Regions from separate parts of the Thermosipho sp. 1074 genome, predicted to be linked through region 1. Evidence: riboswitches for the same ligand, from Rfam matches in the RefSeq annotation. Region 1 holds a riboswitch; each other region holds the start of a gene.

The links. Region 1 has a riboswitch for cobalamin ahead of XO08_RS01325 (ABC transporter substrate-binding protein). Riboswitches for the same ligand answer to the same signal wherever they lie in the genome.
Region 2: it holds a riboswitch for cobalamin, as region 1 does, so the genes downstream of both, cobT (nicotinate-nucleotide--dimethylbenzimidazole phosphoribosyltransferase) here and XO08_RS01325 (ABC transporter substrate-binding protein) in region 1, are expected to answer to the same signal.
Region 3: it holds a riboswitch for cobalamin, as region 1 does, so the genes downstream of both, XO08_RS04950 (bifunctional adenosylcobinamide kinase/adenosylcobinamide-phosphate guanylyltransferase) here and XO08_RS01325 (ABC transporter substrate-binding protein) in region 1, are expected to answer to the same signal.

Annotation. Positions count from the first base shown of each region.
Region 1 is NZ_LBEX01000003.1:201,549-206,430, reverse strand. It holds gene XO08_RS01340 (sigma-70 family RNA polymerase sigma factor) at 1-392, opposite strand, end outside; gene XO08_RS01335 (HAD-IIA family hydrolase) at 399-1,205, opposite strand; gene XO08_RS01330 (iron ABC transporter permease) at 1,231-2,208, opposite strand; gene XO08_RS01325 (ABC transporter substrate-binding protein) at 2,205-3,086, opposite strand; cobalamin riboswitch at 3,144-3,337, opposite strand; gene XO08_RS01320 (1-deoxy-D-xylulose-5-phosphate reductoisomerase) at 3,328-4,380, opposite strand; gene XO08_RS01315 (thiamine diphosphokinase) at 4,359-4,882, opposite strand, start outside.
Region 2 is NZ_LBEX01000015.1:107,661-112,542, reverse strand. It holds gene XO08_RS04740 (carbohydrate ABC transporter permease) at 1-827, shown strand, start outside; gene XO08_RS04735 (SIS domain-containing protein) at 824-1,723, shown strand; gene nagA (N-acetylglucosamine-6-phosphate deacetylase) at 1,734-2,786, shown strand; cobalamin riboswitch at 2,779-2,966, shown strand; gene cobT (nicotinate-nucleotide--dimethylbenzimidazole phosphoribosyltransferase) at 3,017-4,033, shown strand; gene XO08_RS04720 (diphthine--ammonia ligase) at 4,035-4,667, shown strand; gene guaA (glutamine-hydrolyzing GMP synthase) at 4,688-4,882, opposite strand, start outside.
Region 3 is NZ_LBEX01000015.1:153,112-157,993, reverse strand. It holds gene XO08_RS04960 (adenosylcobinamide-GDP ribazoletransferase) at 1-96, opposite strand, end outside; gene cbiR (cobamide remodeling phosphodiesterase CbiR) at 86-703, opposite strand; gene XO08_RS04950 (bifunctional adenosylcobinamide kinase/adenosylcobinamide-phosphate guanylyltransferase) at 700-1,197, opposite strand; cobalamin riboswitch at 1,251-1,416, opposite strand; tRNA gene XO08_RS04945 (tRNA-Pro) at 1,443-1,519, opposite strand; gene XO08_RS04940 (GGDEF domain-containing protein) at 1,594-3,069, shown strand; gene XO08_RS04935 (isoamylase) at 3,081-3,800, opposite strand; gene XO08_RS04930 (sodium:proton antiporter) at 3,867-4,187, opposite strand; gene XO08_RS04925 (proton-conducting transporter membrane subunit) at 4,181-4,882, opposite strand, start outside.

The DNA.
Region 1 (4,882 bases):
CTTGAGTTCTTATCTTCTAGTGAATAATCTGCTTGTTCTGATCCCTCTGCTTCATTTAGACTATCTATGCTCGATGATTCTGAAAGGATTTTATTTTTTCTTCTATTTAGATATGTTATAAAAGTTTTAATTTCGCTTTCTATGCTTCTCCATGCAAAGGAATTAAAAGAACTTTTTTCAAAGTCAAAGTAAAAAACGGCTTTGATAAGTCCGATAAGACCATTTTGGATTATGTCTTCAAATTCTGCCCATGGAGCATAATATTTTGATGATATTTTTACGACCATTGGATAATACTTTTCAATTATCAATTCTAATGCTTCAATTAATCCGCTTTGTGCAAGTTCAACTAATTTTTCAACTCTTTTCATCCTAAGATTGTATTTTATCACTTTTTATCACCTGATGTTTTGTGAAATTTCACCGATATCCTTTGCAATTATATCAGGTTTTATATTTGTAATATCACTTTCTTTAGCCTCTCCAGTTAGAACCAAAATAGTTAGAACACCTGCTCTTTTTCCCAATAATATATCGGTGTATAATCTATCACCGATAACACAAGTTTCTTCCTTTACTACGTTATTTTTTTTCATTATCATTTCTAAAATTAAAGGATCTGGTTTTCCAAAAACAATATCCGGTTTTTTTCCTGTTGCTTTGGTTATTACACTTGCTATTGCCCCTGTATCTGGTATTGGGCCAATGCTTGATGGACAGTTTAAGTCTGGGTTTGTTAATACAAAGAGTTTACCTTTAGAGACGTAGGAAGAAGCTTTAGCAAGTTTTTCATAATTAAGTGTGTTATCAAAAGTTACAATTACGACTTCAGGTTCTGAAGTTTCCACGATTGTATGTCCTACTTTTTTAAAAATATTTTTTATTTCATTATTTCCGACAATGAAAACCTTTTTAGGACCAAATTTATCAAAAAGATATTCTGCCGTTTCAATACCTGCTGTGAAAATTTGATTTTCTGTTATAGATAGTCCATTTTTTGAAAATTCTTTTAGATAAGACTCTGTAGATTTGTTTGAGTTATTTGTTAAAAAGACAAAATTTTTATTTAGTTTTTTTGTTTTTTCTGCAAAAGATATTGAGCCTGGTAATAAATTTCCACTAAGTGAAAATGTACCGTCGATATCTAAAACAAATAACTTTACCTTTTTTAGTTTTTCTAAGGCATTTTTTGACATTAATTTCATGTAATCACCTCAATAGAATTATACATTATTTTTTAGTTTTTAAAAGGATAAACATAAGTGGTGCACCAATAAAAGAAGTGATAACACCTATTGGAATCTCAATAGGTGAGGCAATTGTTCTAGCGATTGTATCTGAAATAGAGAGGAATATTCCACCAAGTAATGCACTACCCATTAAGCTGTATTTATGTTTGGGACCTGTTAAAATCCTTGCAGCATGAGGGATTATCAATCCTACAAAACCTATAATTCCAGTTTTTGATACTATGACAGAAATTGAAAAAGAACCTAGTAGATAAAAAAACCACTTGATTTTTTCAGTTTCAACACCAAGAAGTTTTGCTTCTTCCTCACCTAATGCTATAGCATCTAATTCTTTATTTTTTATATATCCAGATAAAAAAAGAATAATTAGTGCAGAAAATGGAAGGATAAGATCATCCAATGTTATCCCTGAAAGACTTCCAAACAACCAAATATGGGCACTTGTAAGAGTTTTTCTCGATAGACTAATTAACAATATAGTAGCGGAAGAAAATATTGTACTTATTAAAACACCGGATAAAATAAGATGCGTTATAGGGATTATATTTTTTCTTTTTGCAAGGAGGATGGCAAGAAGTGAGGCTATTATGGAAAATAAAAAAGAGAAAAAGTTTACACTGAATATTTTGTTGAGTGAAACTGCAGCGTATATTGCAAGTACTGCGCCAAATCCTGCGCCAGAAGATGTACCAATAAGGTATGGATCAACTAATGGATTTTTCATTATTGTTTGAAAAATATTTCCTACTAAAGCTAATATTGAACCAGAAATTATTCCCATTAAAATTCTGGGGAATCTTACATTCCATATTAAGAATTTAATTCTTTCATTTGGAGCATTGAATATATAAGAAACTGGTAATTTGACACTACCTATTGAAAGATTTAAGAATAAAATTAAAAGAAAGAAAACTGGAAGGATAATCCTCCCAGTTTTAGGATTAAGAAATTTTTTCATTTATTTCCTCCGTAAAAGAAATTATAGAATATATCAAGGTATTTTACTATATTGGGTGAGATTGAGCTAATATCATTTCCATCAATAATTAATACTTTGTCATTTTTAACGGCTTTTAAAGATGAAAAGAGTTTATTTCCCTTTATCTTTTCTTTTATTTGATTTGGATCACCATATCCTGCTATTATTATTACATCTGGGTTGTTTATAGTTAAGAATTCCCAATTTACAGAGAACCAACCGTTATTTCCTGTGTATGGTGCACAGATATTTACTCCACCAGCAATAGTAATGAGTTCGTTTATGTAGGAGCCCGTTCCTGCAGTCCATAAATCTTTTGTTTCATCGTTGGGTACTGTAATTGTAAAGAATACCTTTGGTCTTTCATTAAGTGGAATTTTTGCAGTTTTTGTACCATAATCTTTCAATTTTGATAAAATTTCATCTTTTATCATTTTTGCTTCTTTTTCCTTGCCAAACACACTTCCAAGTAACATTACGTCTCTTGCTACATCATTTAAGGAAACGGGATTAAGTACCAATGTTTTTATTCCAAATTTTTCTAATTTTTCAACTTCTGGAAGTTGAAACCCGCCAAAGATAATCACAACATCTGGGTTTAAAGACAAAATTTTTTCAATGTTTAAAGGTACCATATTTCCAATCTTTTCTGCGTTAAAGCTATCCCAATCTGTAACTCCGACTATTTTTTTGTCTAATCCAAGTTTTAATAAAAATTTAGTTGAACTTGGTGCTGCAGAAACGACTTTTTCAGGCGTTTTTTCAAAGACAACCAGTCTTCCTGCATCATCTACAATAGAAATTGAAAATGCAATAAAGCTAAGAACAACTAAAAACAAAACCCCTAGTTTTTTCATATCTTCACCTCCTGGTTATATTTAAAAGAAATCGACCACCTTTAGGGACCGTAAAGGTGGCTTTTTCCTTCTAAAAAAAGGTATCCCGACTCCCGGTTCATCCTACTTTCAGCGCCTTCCCAGGTTTTCCCCAGTGGCATTTGTACTGATTTCGTCCCCGGTTACGGTGGCGTCCCCGTGCCGGATTTTCACCGGCTTCCCTTTTTTTAGAAGAAATGTATCTCACGTAAATTATAACACATCAAAAATTATTTGCAATTTGCCTTGCAAGTTTATCTACTTCAAAAACATCTTCTAAATCCCTTATTTTGCCATTTATTTTTTCACATGTGTCTATAACTATCTTTGAGATATTGTGAAACTTTATTTTACTTTCCAAAAACATATTTACTGCAACTTCATCTGCTGCGTTAAAAGCTACTCTTTTTGCAAGATCTTTAATAATTTTTTTACCATAAAAAAAAGCGGGGTATTTTTCTTCACTTACCTCTGTAAAAATAAAATTTTCCTCTTTAAACTCTGGCCAATTTAGGTTTATATACATTCTCTTTGGATAAGTCAGTGCATATGAAATTGGTATTTTCATATCAGGGAATCCAAAGTGTATTTTTACTGTACCGTCTTTCAAGAAAACTGCACCATGAACTGTGCCCGTGGGGTGTATTAATACATCTATTGTGTCTAATTCAAATAATTCATATGCTTCAATTACTTCAAAGGCTTTATTTATCATAGTTGATGAGTCGACTGTTATTTTTTGTCCCATATTCCATACAGGGTGTTTTAATATTTCTTTTGGAGTGAGGTTTTCTATGTTATCATATTCTCTTATTGCGCCACCTGATGCGGTTATTAATATTTTTTCTACGTTTTCATCAAAAATCTGAAAGATGGCAGAATGCTCGCTATCAACTGGTATTAATTCTACATCTTTACAAGCTTTTTTTAACAATGGTCCTGCACAAACTAAGGCCTCTTTTGTGGCAAGGGCAAGTCTTTTTGTGAATTTAATTGCTTGGAATGTGGATATAACACCATTAAACCCAGGAATTGCCGCAACAACTATATCTGGGGTTGTTTTTTCCAAAAGTTCCTCTATGGAAGAGACATTTGATAATACTTGTGAGTAATAAAAATTTACATTGTATTCTTTTACAATTTTTTCCCCAAGTTTTTTATTTTGCCCAAATACAACTCCAGTTACCTTATATCCTTTTAGTTTTTTTATTACGTCTAATGTTTGAGTGCCAATTGAACCTGTAGCACCTAAAATCACAACGGTTTTTTCAACCATCTAAAATAAATCACCTCTCCTTCAAAAACTTGTACTTTTATATTTTTAGAATTAGTTTCATTACTAATTCCAATGGGATTTTTTATGTTCATTTCCCCGTTAAATGTGTATTTGAAACCATCTAGTTTGAATTTTGCATTACAAATTGGAATAAAAGACCAGATTTCTCCTATTTTCACATTTTTTTCAAATGTATTTTTGATAATGGAACATTCTAATTTTTCAGATCTTAACAAAATTTTTGTGTCAAATTTTTTCATCAATCCAAATAAAGCAAGTATCATATCAAGTCTTTCTCCAAAAAAATTTAATATTTCGATTTCGTCGTATCCATTTTCAAATGCGTATTTAATTGCTATTTCACAGTCCGTTTCATCTTTTTCTTTCGGGTATTCAATGATTTCAACGTTATTTTTTTTGAAATATTCCAAAGTATCATTATCCAAAGAATCTAAGTCTCCTATAATGACATTTGGAAGAATACCCCTTTCCTTTAAAACTT
Region 2 (4,882 bases), on a different contig from region 1:
GAAAAAGTATAAAAAAAGAATTTTCTGGAAGTAAAGATTGGAAAAAATATACTTTAACTAACTTTGGTGAAATTAACTTAAAATACGTATCTAAAATAGTTTTTCATTTTTCGGACAAACATTACCTTGATGATGTAAAACTCATTTACAAATTTCCCACATTACTGAATTTTGTAAATGTATTAAAAGAAGATATGTTTACAAGATACATATTAAATAGTCTTATTGTCTCAACAGTTGTAGTAATAGGAAATATTATATTTTCAACAATGGTTGCATACGCTTTTGCAAGGAGAAACTTTTTTGGAAAAAATTTACTTTTTTCAATAATTTTAATGACAATGATGATACCACCACAAATTACAATAATCCCCATATTCATACTCATGAAAAATATTGGATGGATAGATACATATTTTGCACTCACTGTACCTATGCTTGTTACACCATTTAGCGTGTTTTTATTAAAACAATACATAGAACAACTACCAATTGAACTTGAACAAGCTGCATACGTAGATGGAGCAAATACATTTCAAATACTCTTCAAAATAGTATTTCCCCTATCAAAACCTGCAATTGCAGTAATGGCTATTAACACATTTATTTCAAGTTGGAACGCACTTTTCTATCCACTAGTTATGACAAACTCTCGCGAAATGAGAACCGTTCAAGTAGGTCTTGCGCTGTATCAAAAACTAAACCAAATAGATTGGCCAAGACTTATGGCTGCTTCTTCCATAATCGGAATACCAGTTATAATCATCTTTTTAGCTTTTCAAAAACATATAATCTCTGGTATCACAAAGGGGGCTCTAAAGGGATGAATTACACATATAATGAAATAATGCGCACACCTGAACTTTTGAAAAAAATAGAAAATTATTCTATCGAATTTTCAAGCAACAAAAAATACGTATTTGTAGGCTGTGGTTCGTCGTATAATCTTGCCTTTACCGCCTCAAAAATACTCAAAGTTAATTCGGAAACTCTAACTGGCGGTAAAATTCTCGCGTTGGATTACACACCAAAATGCGATATTGGAATATTTATCTCTCGAACAGGAGAGTCAACAGAAACAGTACTTTCTGCAGAAAAGTTTAAGAAAAACGGCATACTTACAATAGGTATAACTTGCGAAAAAAATTCCTCACTTGAAAAAGTATGTGATCAAACTTTTACTTTTGATTTTCTTCACGAGGAAAGTATAGTAATGACTGGCGCATTTACAGCAATTTTACACTTTTTGATAAAAAATGGAGAAATCTCAAACGTGGCAAAGAAAATAATCAAGAAAAGTAACGATTATCTTGAAAAAATAGATTTAAAAAAATACAATCACTTTGTATTTCTAGGATTTGACGAAGAATACGGTATTTCAAAAGAGGGAGCATTAAAAATACAAGAAATGGCAAAACAATTTGTAGAATTTCACGAACCTTTAGAATATAGACATGGACCTATATCCAAATTAACCGACAAAACATTAGTGATCATTAATTCAAAAGACACAAAATACGAACACACATTAAAGAAAGATTTGGAAAAATACACCAAAGTTATATACTTAGGAAAAGATGGAGATATAGATATTAAATACAATAGCGGATTTGAAACTCCGTTGAGAGTTATTTTCTTACAAATACTAGCCTACAAAAAGGCTATATCAGAAGGGCTAAATCCAGATAGACCTGAAAATTTATCGAAAAGTGTGAAAATATAGGAGGTATTATATGATAATAGAAAAAGCACTCATAGTTGATCCAATTGAAGGAGAATTTACAGGAGATATAGAATTTGATAAAAAGATAATAAATGTAAAAAAATACGATTGTACCCCCAAACTTTTATTAATGCCAGGATTTGTGGATACACACACCCACGGATATATGGGAATAGATTGTATGACTGCAACAGATAAAGATTTTAACATTTGGGGGAATAAGGTCCTATCTAACGGTGTTACATATCTTTTTCCCACTACCGTTTCTCATTCTTTTGAAGTACTAAATAATGTAACACAAAATTTTTCAAATGCCACGCACCCTTCCCTTATGGGATTGCACTTTGAAGGCCCTTTTTTAAATAAAAAGAAAGCGGGAGCTCAAAACAAAGCATATATACAATCTTTTAACGATGCACTTCCACAACTTAAAAATGTAAAAATTTTAAGTTTTGCACCAGAACTTCCCAATTCAAAGGATCTACTGGAAAAATTAAGAAAAAACAATATTGTTCCTTCAATTGGACATTCAAATGCAAATTACAAGATTTTTAAAGAGTTCTTTGACCTTGATGTTAAAAGAATTACACACTTTCCCAATGCCCTATCTACGTTACATCACAGAGAAGTTGGCATTGTAGGTGGTGTTTTTTTACACAAACCGTACGTTGAGATAATTGCAGATTTTGTACATTCATCTCCTGAATTTTTAAAATTAGTATACCAAACACTAGGTGCAAAAAAAATTATCCTTATTACAGATAGTATATCAGCCACAGGACTTGGCGATGGCATTTACACACTGGGAAATCTTCTTGTAAAGGTAAAAGATAATATAGCAAGGCTTGAAGATGGAACCCTTGCAGGAAGCACACTAAAATTCATAGATGGGCTCAAAAATTTCAAAAAGGCCACCAATTGCTCTCTAAAAGAACTCTCATGGGTATCTTCTTTTAACACACTTAAAAATTTAAAAATAGACACAGGACGGATCAAAATAGGATATGATGCTAAGTTTGTGTTACTAAATCAAGACCTAAATATTATAGATACTGTGGTATAATTTTAGAGAAAATTTATACTAAAAACATCCAAGAAAAGGGAACACCGGTGAAAATCCGGGGCTGCCCAGCAACCGTAACCGGGGACGAAATCTGCAAATACCACTGGGGGAAACCTGGGAAGGTGTAGAAAGTAGGATGATCCGGGAGCCGGGAAACCTATCTTGGATGTATAAATTCCACAAAAGCTCAGGGCTTTTTGTGGAAGTTTTTGTTTGTAGGAGGGGATAAAATGACACTTAGGGAGAAAGTCATCAACAGACTAAACAACCTCACAAAGCCTGTAGGAAGTCTTGGATACTTGGAAGAAATAGCATTAAAAATTTCTCTTATCCAAGAAAAAGAACTTCCAGAACTTTTTAACGACAAAAGGGTTTATGTATTTGCAGGAGATCATGGGGTGGTAGAAGAGAAAGTTTCGGCATATCCAAAAGAAGTAACATTTCAAATGGTCCTTAACTTCTTAAACCAAGGAGCGGCAATTAACGTTTTTTCAAAACACGTGGGGGCAAAAGTCTATGTTGTTGATGCAGGAGTTGACTATGATTTTGATCAACATCCATCTTTAATAGTAAAGAAAGTGGGATATGGTACAAAAAATTTCACAAAAGGTCCTGCTATGTCAAAAGATGATGCGTTAAAATCCGTAGAGTATGGACAAAAAATTGCAAAAGATGCAATTAATGAAGGTGCAGACTTACTGGCTATAGGTGATATGGGAATAGGAAACACTACCACTGCAACTGCAATTGCAGCTGCTTTTGGATTTAATCTAGATGAAATACTAGATATAGGTACTCCTATAGACAACGAAAAACTAAAAAGAAAAAAACAAGTTGTGGAAAAGGCGATAAAAGTAAACAATCCCAATCCATCAGATTCCATAGACGTCCTTTCAAAAGTGGGGAGCTATTGCATAGGAGAAATGGCAGGATTTATACTCCAAGCAGTTGAAGAAAAAATACCAGTAGTTATAGATGGTTTTCCCACTACAGCGGGATTTCTCATAGCATATCATATAGATAAAAAGGTAAAAGATTACGTCCTCTTTGGTCATAAGTCCAAAGTAAAAGGACATAAAGTAATACTAGATTCAATAAACGAAAGACCTATTTTGGATTTAGATATGCGTCTTGGAGAAGGTACAGGTGCGGTACTTTCTATGTACCTGATCGAAGCTGCGATAAAAATGATAAGGGAAATGGCTACATTCGAATCTGCAAATGTTTCAAAAGGAAGCGATCAATAAAATGGGAAAAGTATTTTGTTCATGGAGTGGAGGAAAAGATTCCACACTTGCCTTGTACTACGGTCTTAAAAAATTTACAACGATTGATTATCTATTTACAATGTTATCAGAAGATAAGATTCATTCAAGGGCCCACGGCCTACCAAAACACATATTGGAACAACAAGCAAAAAGCTTGGGGCTACCACTTATAACTAAAAGTAGTAGCTGGGAAAACTATGAAAAAAACTTTCTTAAATTCCTAGAAGAATACGCATACAGTGGTATTGGAATATTTGGAGATATTGATTTACAAGCACACTTAGATTGGGTAAAAAACGTATGTTCAAAGAAAAACGTAAAAGTATTTGAACCCCTTTGGCAACGTAAAAGAAAAGACATAGTTAAAGAGTTTCTCTTGCTTGGATTCAAAGCAAAAATAATATCCATCAAAAAAGAACTCAAAAATTTTCTAGGTAGAGACTTGTCATTAGATTTAATAGAAGAATTTGAAAAAATGGGAATAGATGTATGTGGTGAAAATGGAGAATACCACACCTTTGTATATGATGGACCTATCTTTAAATTTCCAATTAAATTTAAAGTAAAGTCCACTATTGAAAAATCTGGTAAATTCATACTTGAAATAGTATAACACCCAAGCGGGGTGTTATACTACTCCCATTCTATAGTTGCAGGTGGTTTTGAGGTAATATCGTAAACTACTCTATTTACTCCTTCAACCTCATTTATTATTCTTTTTGCAACTTTATTTAAAAATTCATGTGGTAGTTTTGACCAATCTGCAGTCATACCATCAAAACTATTTACCGCCCTTAATGCTATTACATTTTCATACGTTCTATAATC
Region 3 (4,882 bases), on a different contig from region 1:
ATACCCGGGAATGTTTTTCATCCTTCTTCCAGAATATCTAACTTTAATTGGAATCCTAGATATAAACGCCAACGAAAGTAAAAAATCATAAATCAAAACTATCCCTCCAAAGAGTTAGTGAATGCAAAAAATCTCTTAAGTCAAATACTTCAAAACACACATACTCTAAATTTGGTGAATATTTCAACTTTTTCCTTATTACTTCCAAAGTATCTTTGTCCAATTTAAGATGGTCTTTCCCATTTGAAACACCCATGACATGGTATTCTATTGAATTTTTTAAAAAATTCTCCGTAACCTTTGTCCCAAGCAAATGATGTCCTATGTCAAAAACTGTCCTATCGTGTAAAAAAATATCTTCTTTCAAATTTTCAACTAATATCTTCTCAGATTTTTTTAAAAACACCTCTATACCATCTAACGGATGTACGATGTAATTTGAAATTTCCAATCTACTATTTTCAAAAAAACAAAAGGCTTTTTCAACGTTAAAAATACAATCTGTTGGTAAGTGAACGTTATACTCCAGATTAAATTCTTCTGCTATTTCCTTTAAATCTTCTATTTCGTTCAAAAAAATATTCTTTGTATTTGTATCCCAGCTAAACACCAAAAACTCCACAAAATCCACCTTATCTGCTATAACTTTTACATTTTCAAGATAAGTGCCTGGAAAAAGCCAAGAAGTAGTTCCTAACTTCACTTTAATTCCACCCCTATCCCCGATACCATCAAATAGACTTTTTGTGCTATTTTTGCAATATCTTTATTTAAAAGTCCTAGTCTTTCTACATATTCTCTTACTTGTTTGTTTTCTGGAATTATTCCCCACCCCACCTCATTCGTTACACAAACCAATGTATAATCAACTTTTTTAATACTTTTTAAAAATTTTTCTAAATAATTTTCTATATCTTTCTTGTAATAGTAAAGATTTCCAAGATACGTGGTAATACAATCCAAAATAGCAAATTCATATTTTCCATTTAAACCTTCAATTACTTTATCTACTTCAACAGGTTCTTCAAAGGTGTCAAAACCTTTTCTTTCACTTTTATGACGGTTTATCCTATTTCTCATCTCCTCATCAAAAGGAACCCCTGTTGCAATAAATGCTTTTTTCTTGTAACGTCTTGAGAGGTCAAGCGCAAAACTACTTTTTCCAGACTTAACCCCACCAGTTACTAAAATAACCACCCTTTATCCCCCCAAAATAAAACAAATTTTTCCCACATTGCCCTAGCAATGGGGAAATATCATTTACTACAGGTAGGTCTCCCGGCTCCCGGATCATCCTACTTTCTGCGCCTTCCCAGGTTTTACCCAGTGGCACTTGCAGATTTCGTCCCCGGTTACGGTTGCTGGGCAGCTTCGGATTTTCACCGAATTCCCTTAACCTGCAGTATTGAATATTTAAAAAATGGCCGGTAAAACCGGCCAACTGGTCGGGGTGACTGGACTTGAACCAGCGACCTCTTGCGCCCCATGCAAGCGCGCTAGCCAACTGCGCTACACCCCGTTATTCTACCTTATATTATATTACATCTAAAAAAATGTGTCAAATTATGCTAAAATACTTTTGGAGGGATTTAAATGATAAAATTTTATTTAAAGTACTTTCTATATACTCTTCTTATCTTTTTAACCTTGTTTTACATATTTTATTCTCTTGGCAATCCAAAAGGCATTGAAATTTCTAGAATAAATAATACAACTTTACCAAAAGTTATTATACTAAAGGCCTTTAAAACTATATCCTTTCAAATACCCGTACCTAAAAATTCAAAATACGTATTTTTTCCATTCATAGAAGGTTCTTCTTTTTCCATTAAAAACAACAATTTTCCAATATTTACATTTGGTCTTGGAAAATCTGGACGTACGTGGTATACTCCATTTTTGATACCTATACCAAAGGGTGTAGATGTTCTTACTTTGGAAATTTCAGGAGTTTATTCAATAGGTCTTGGAAAGTTCTTTTTTATAAACGAATCAGAAATATGGAAATATTCTATTTTGAAGTTCCTAACCGACAACTTTTTAAATATTTCAATTGGTCTTATTTCAACATTGGGTTTTCTTTTGTATTTACTTTCGAAAAACACCGGAATAACTAGACAAAAAGCGTATAAATATTTTGCGTTTTCTAGTTTTTTGGCAATTATATGGTTATTGGATGTTATTAGCTTCGAACACTTTTTTTATTCACTTAGGAAATTATTTATCTCCTGTGCTTATCTCTCATTTACATTTTTAATGCGCGGGATCGATTTATATAATTTTTCAACAATACAAAAAAATACAAAAAGATTCTCCTACTTAAATATTCTGGCAAGTATATTACCACTCTTTACAGTCACACCCCAACAATTAAAAACTCTTACGATTTTCATATCCCCTATATTAATACTCAATGGTATATTTATCTTGTACAAAATTGTAAAGTCATACGTCTCGCAAAACGTAACGTTCGCAAGCCTTTTTGCAATAACAATTATATTTGACAGTATAGTACTTTTCTTTAATCTTCCGTTCAGAATGCTTTCACCATTTGGAATTATATCGTTATTTTTAAGCTTTGCCTCAAGTATTATACTAGAATACAAAGAAAAGATTCACGAATTAAATGTAATATATGCAAGAAGCCTGATTGATCCCCTAACAGGGGCATGTAATAGGGGTTTTTTAGGAAATATAAAACTAGAAAAAAACGATATATTGATATTTATAGATCTCAACAAATTTAAATATATAAATGATACATATGGGCATGACAAAGGGGATGAAATACTAAAAAAACTTTCAAGTATAATTAAAAGCAACTTAAAATCTTCGGATATATTTGTACGTATGGGGGGAGATGAATTTTTAATTATCTTAAAAAATTCCACAAAAAAAGAAGCAGAAAAACTCATCAAAAAAATTCACAATGAATTTAACAAATCCTCGGAACTTTCACCAACTTTTTCATGGGGAATAACAAATATTGAAGGTTCCCTTAAACAATCAATAAGAACCGCAGATGATCTCATGTATAAAATGAAAGGTGAAAAAAAAGCCTCTCAATAGAGAGGCTTTTTTCATTTTAATCCAACCGTTAATTTTCCATCTTTTTTATAAACCTGGAAAAATCCATTTTTCCCACCAAATCCGTCATCTACAAAGGCAGGTGCATTGGGATCAGTAACCCAATTTGTACCATTTACCACAAATTTATACTGATAATCTCCCTCACTTAATTCTAAAACGGCTTCCCAAACACCATCGTCAACTTCATAACATTCGGTCTCTTCTGCATTCCAATTATTAAAATTACCCGCTATCGTTACATAATCTGCATCTTTATACTCAAAACGTATCACTACATATCCTTCATCATCTACAAACATCTTTTTTGGGTCAAAATTCTTGTTTACCTCTTTTTTATTCTCTTTCTTTTCCTCGCCTTTTAAAACCACTAATCTTCCATCCTTTTCAACTAAAGTAAAAATACCATTTTTCCCTCCAAATCCATCATCTACATATCCCGGTGCTTCTGGGTCTTCCTTCCAATTCTTTCCATCAATTACATATTTATACTGATACGTACCGGGCTCTAATTTTAAAGAAATCTTCCATACACCCTCCTCTTTTTCCATTGCAATGGAACTTGAAGACCAATTATTAAAAGTTCCTGCAAGGTATACAACTTTTGCATCTACCGCCTCTTTAAAAGTAAATACAACCTTATCATCTTTAACTAAAACTGCTGAAAAATTCAAAACGGAAAAAATCAAAAGAATACATATAAATTTTTTCATAAATCCTACCTCCTTTGGAAATAATTCCACTTTAAATTATACACAAAAAGTAACGTGTTATCCACATTACTCTTTTTCAATTTCATTTAAATCCTTTTTTCTTTTCTTCTCCACAACAATCATGGTAATTGAAAGAAGCAGTGAAATTGTGGCAAACCCAATAACTATAGATGTTATTATAACCGCTTGTGGAAATGGATCTACGTAATTTCCACTTCCCTTTAAAGGAGGAGCATTTCCAATTTTTGACGCAATAACTACAAACAAGAAAACAATTCCCGTATTTAACACATCAAGCGCTATTATTTTTGAAATTATATGCTTTTTGAACAAAAGACCATAAATTGATAAAAATATGATCAAAAATGGTGCTATAAAATCTACCATAACCTTCCTCCAAGCAAAGTAAAAAATGAAATTGAAAATACCATAAACGTTAAAATGGATTCAGTGGTAATGGAAAAATCAAAATAAATCCTTAAAAAATACCCAAATATCAACCCTAAAACTACAAATAGAGATGAAATAACGTTAAAATATGGATAAATCAAAAAAATCGAAAATAAAAACAAAAGTATATGCCTTTTTGAGAATACAACCCTTAGCTTTAAAACTTTCCCCGCATAAACAGCGCTAAGAAAACTTACAATATATTTAAAATATTTAAAATTTTCCACAAAAAGTTTTGATTTAACATATCCTAAAGCGGTAAATGAAAAACCAGAGATAGATAATAAAGAAATTAATAAAGCCAAAAACAAGAAAACGGGAACTTCCCTTTTTTCGGATAAATCTCTTTTAACATACCTTGTACTCAAAAACAAAATACTCTTTGATATACCATGATAAAGCACATAAACAGGTGTAAAAAGAGGATTTAGAATCATTATTCCCAGCTGAGACATTGAACTGTAAGCAAGAACTTTTTTAAAATCTTTTGAAATAATGGCAAAAAACACTCCGTAAAAAAAAGCCAATATTCCAAATAAAAAAAGGTCATCTAAGCCTATTCTCAAAAGTGGAAATAATACCGATTGTGTATACACGCTTGAAAGCATTGCGGAAATTTCAGGCTCTGAATT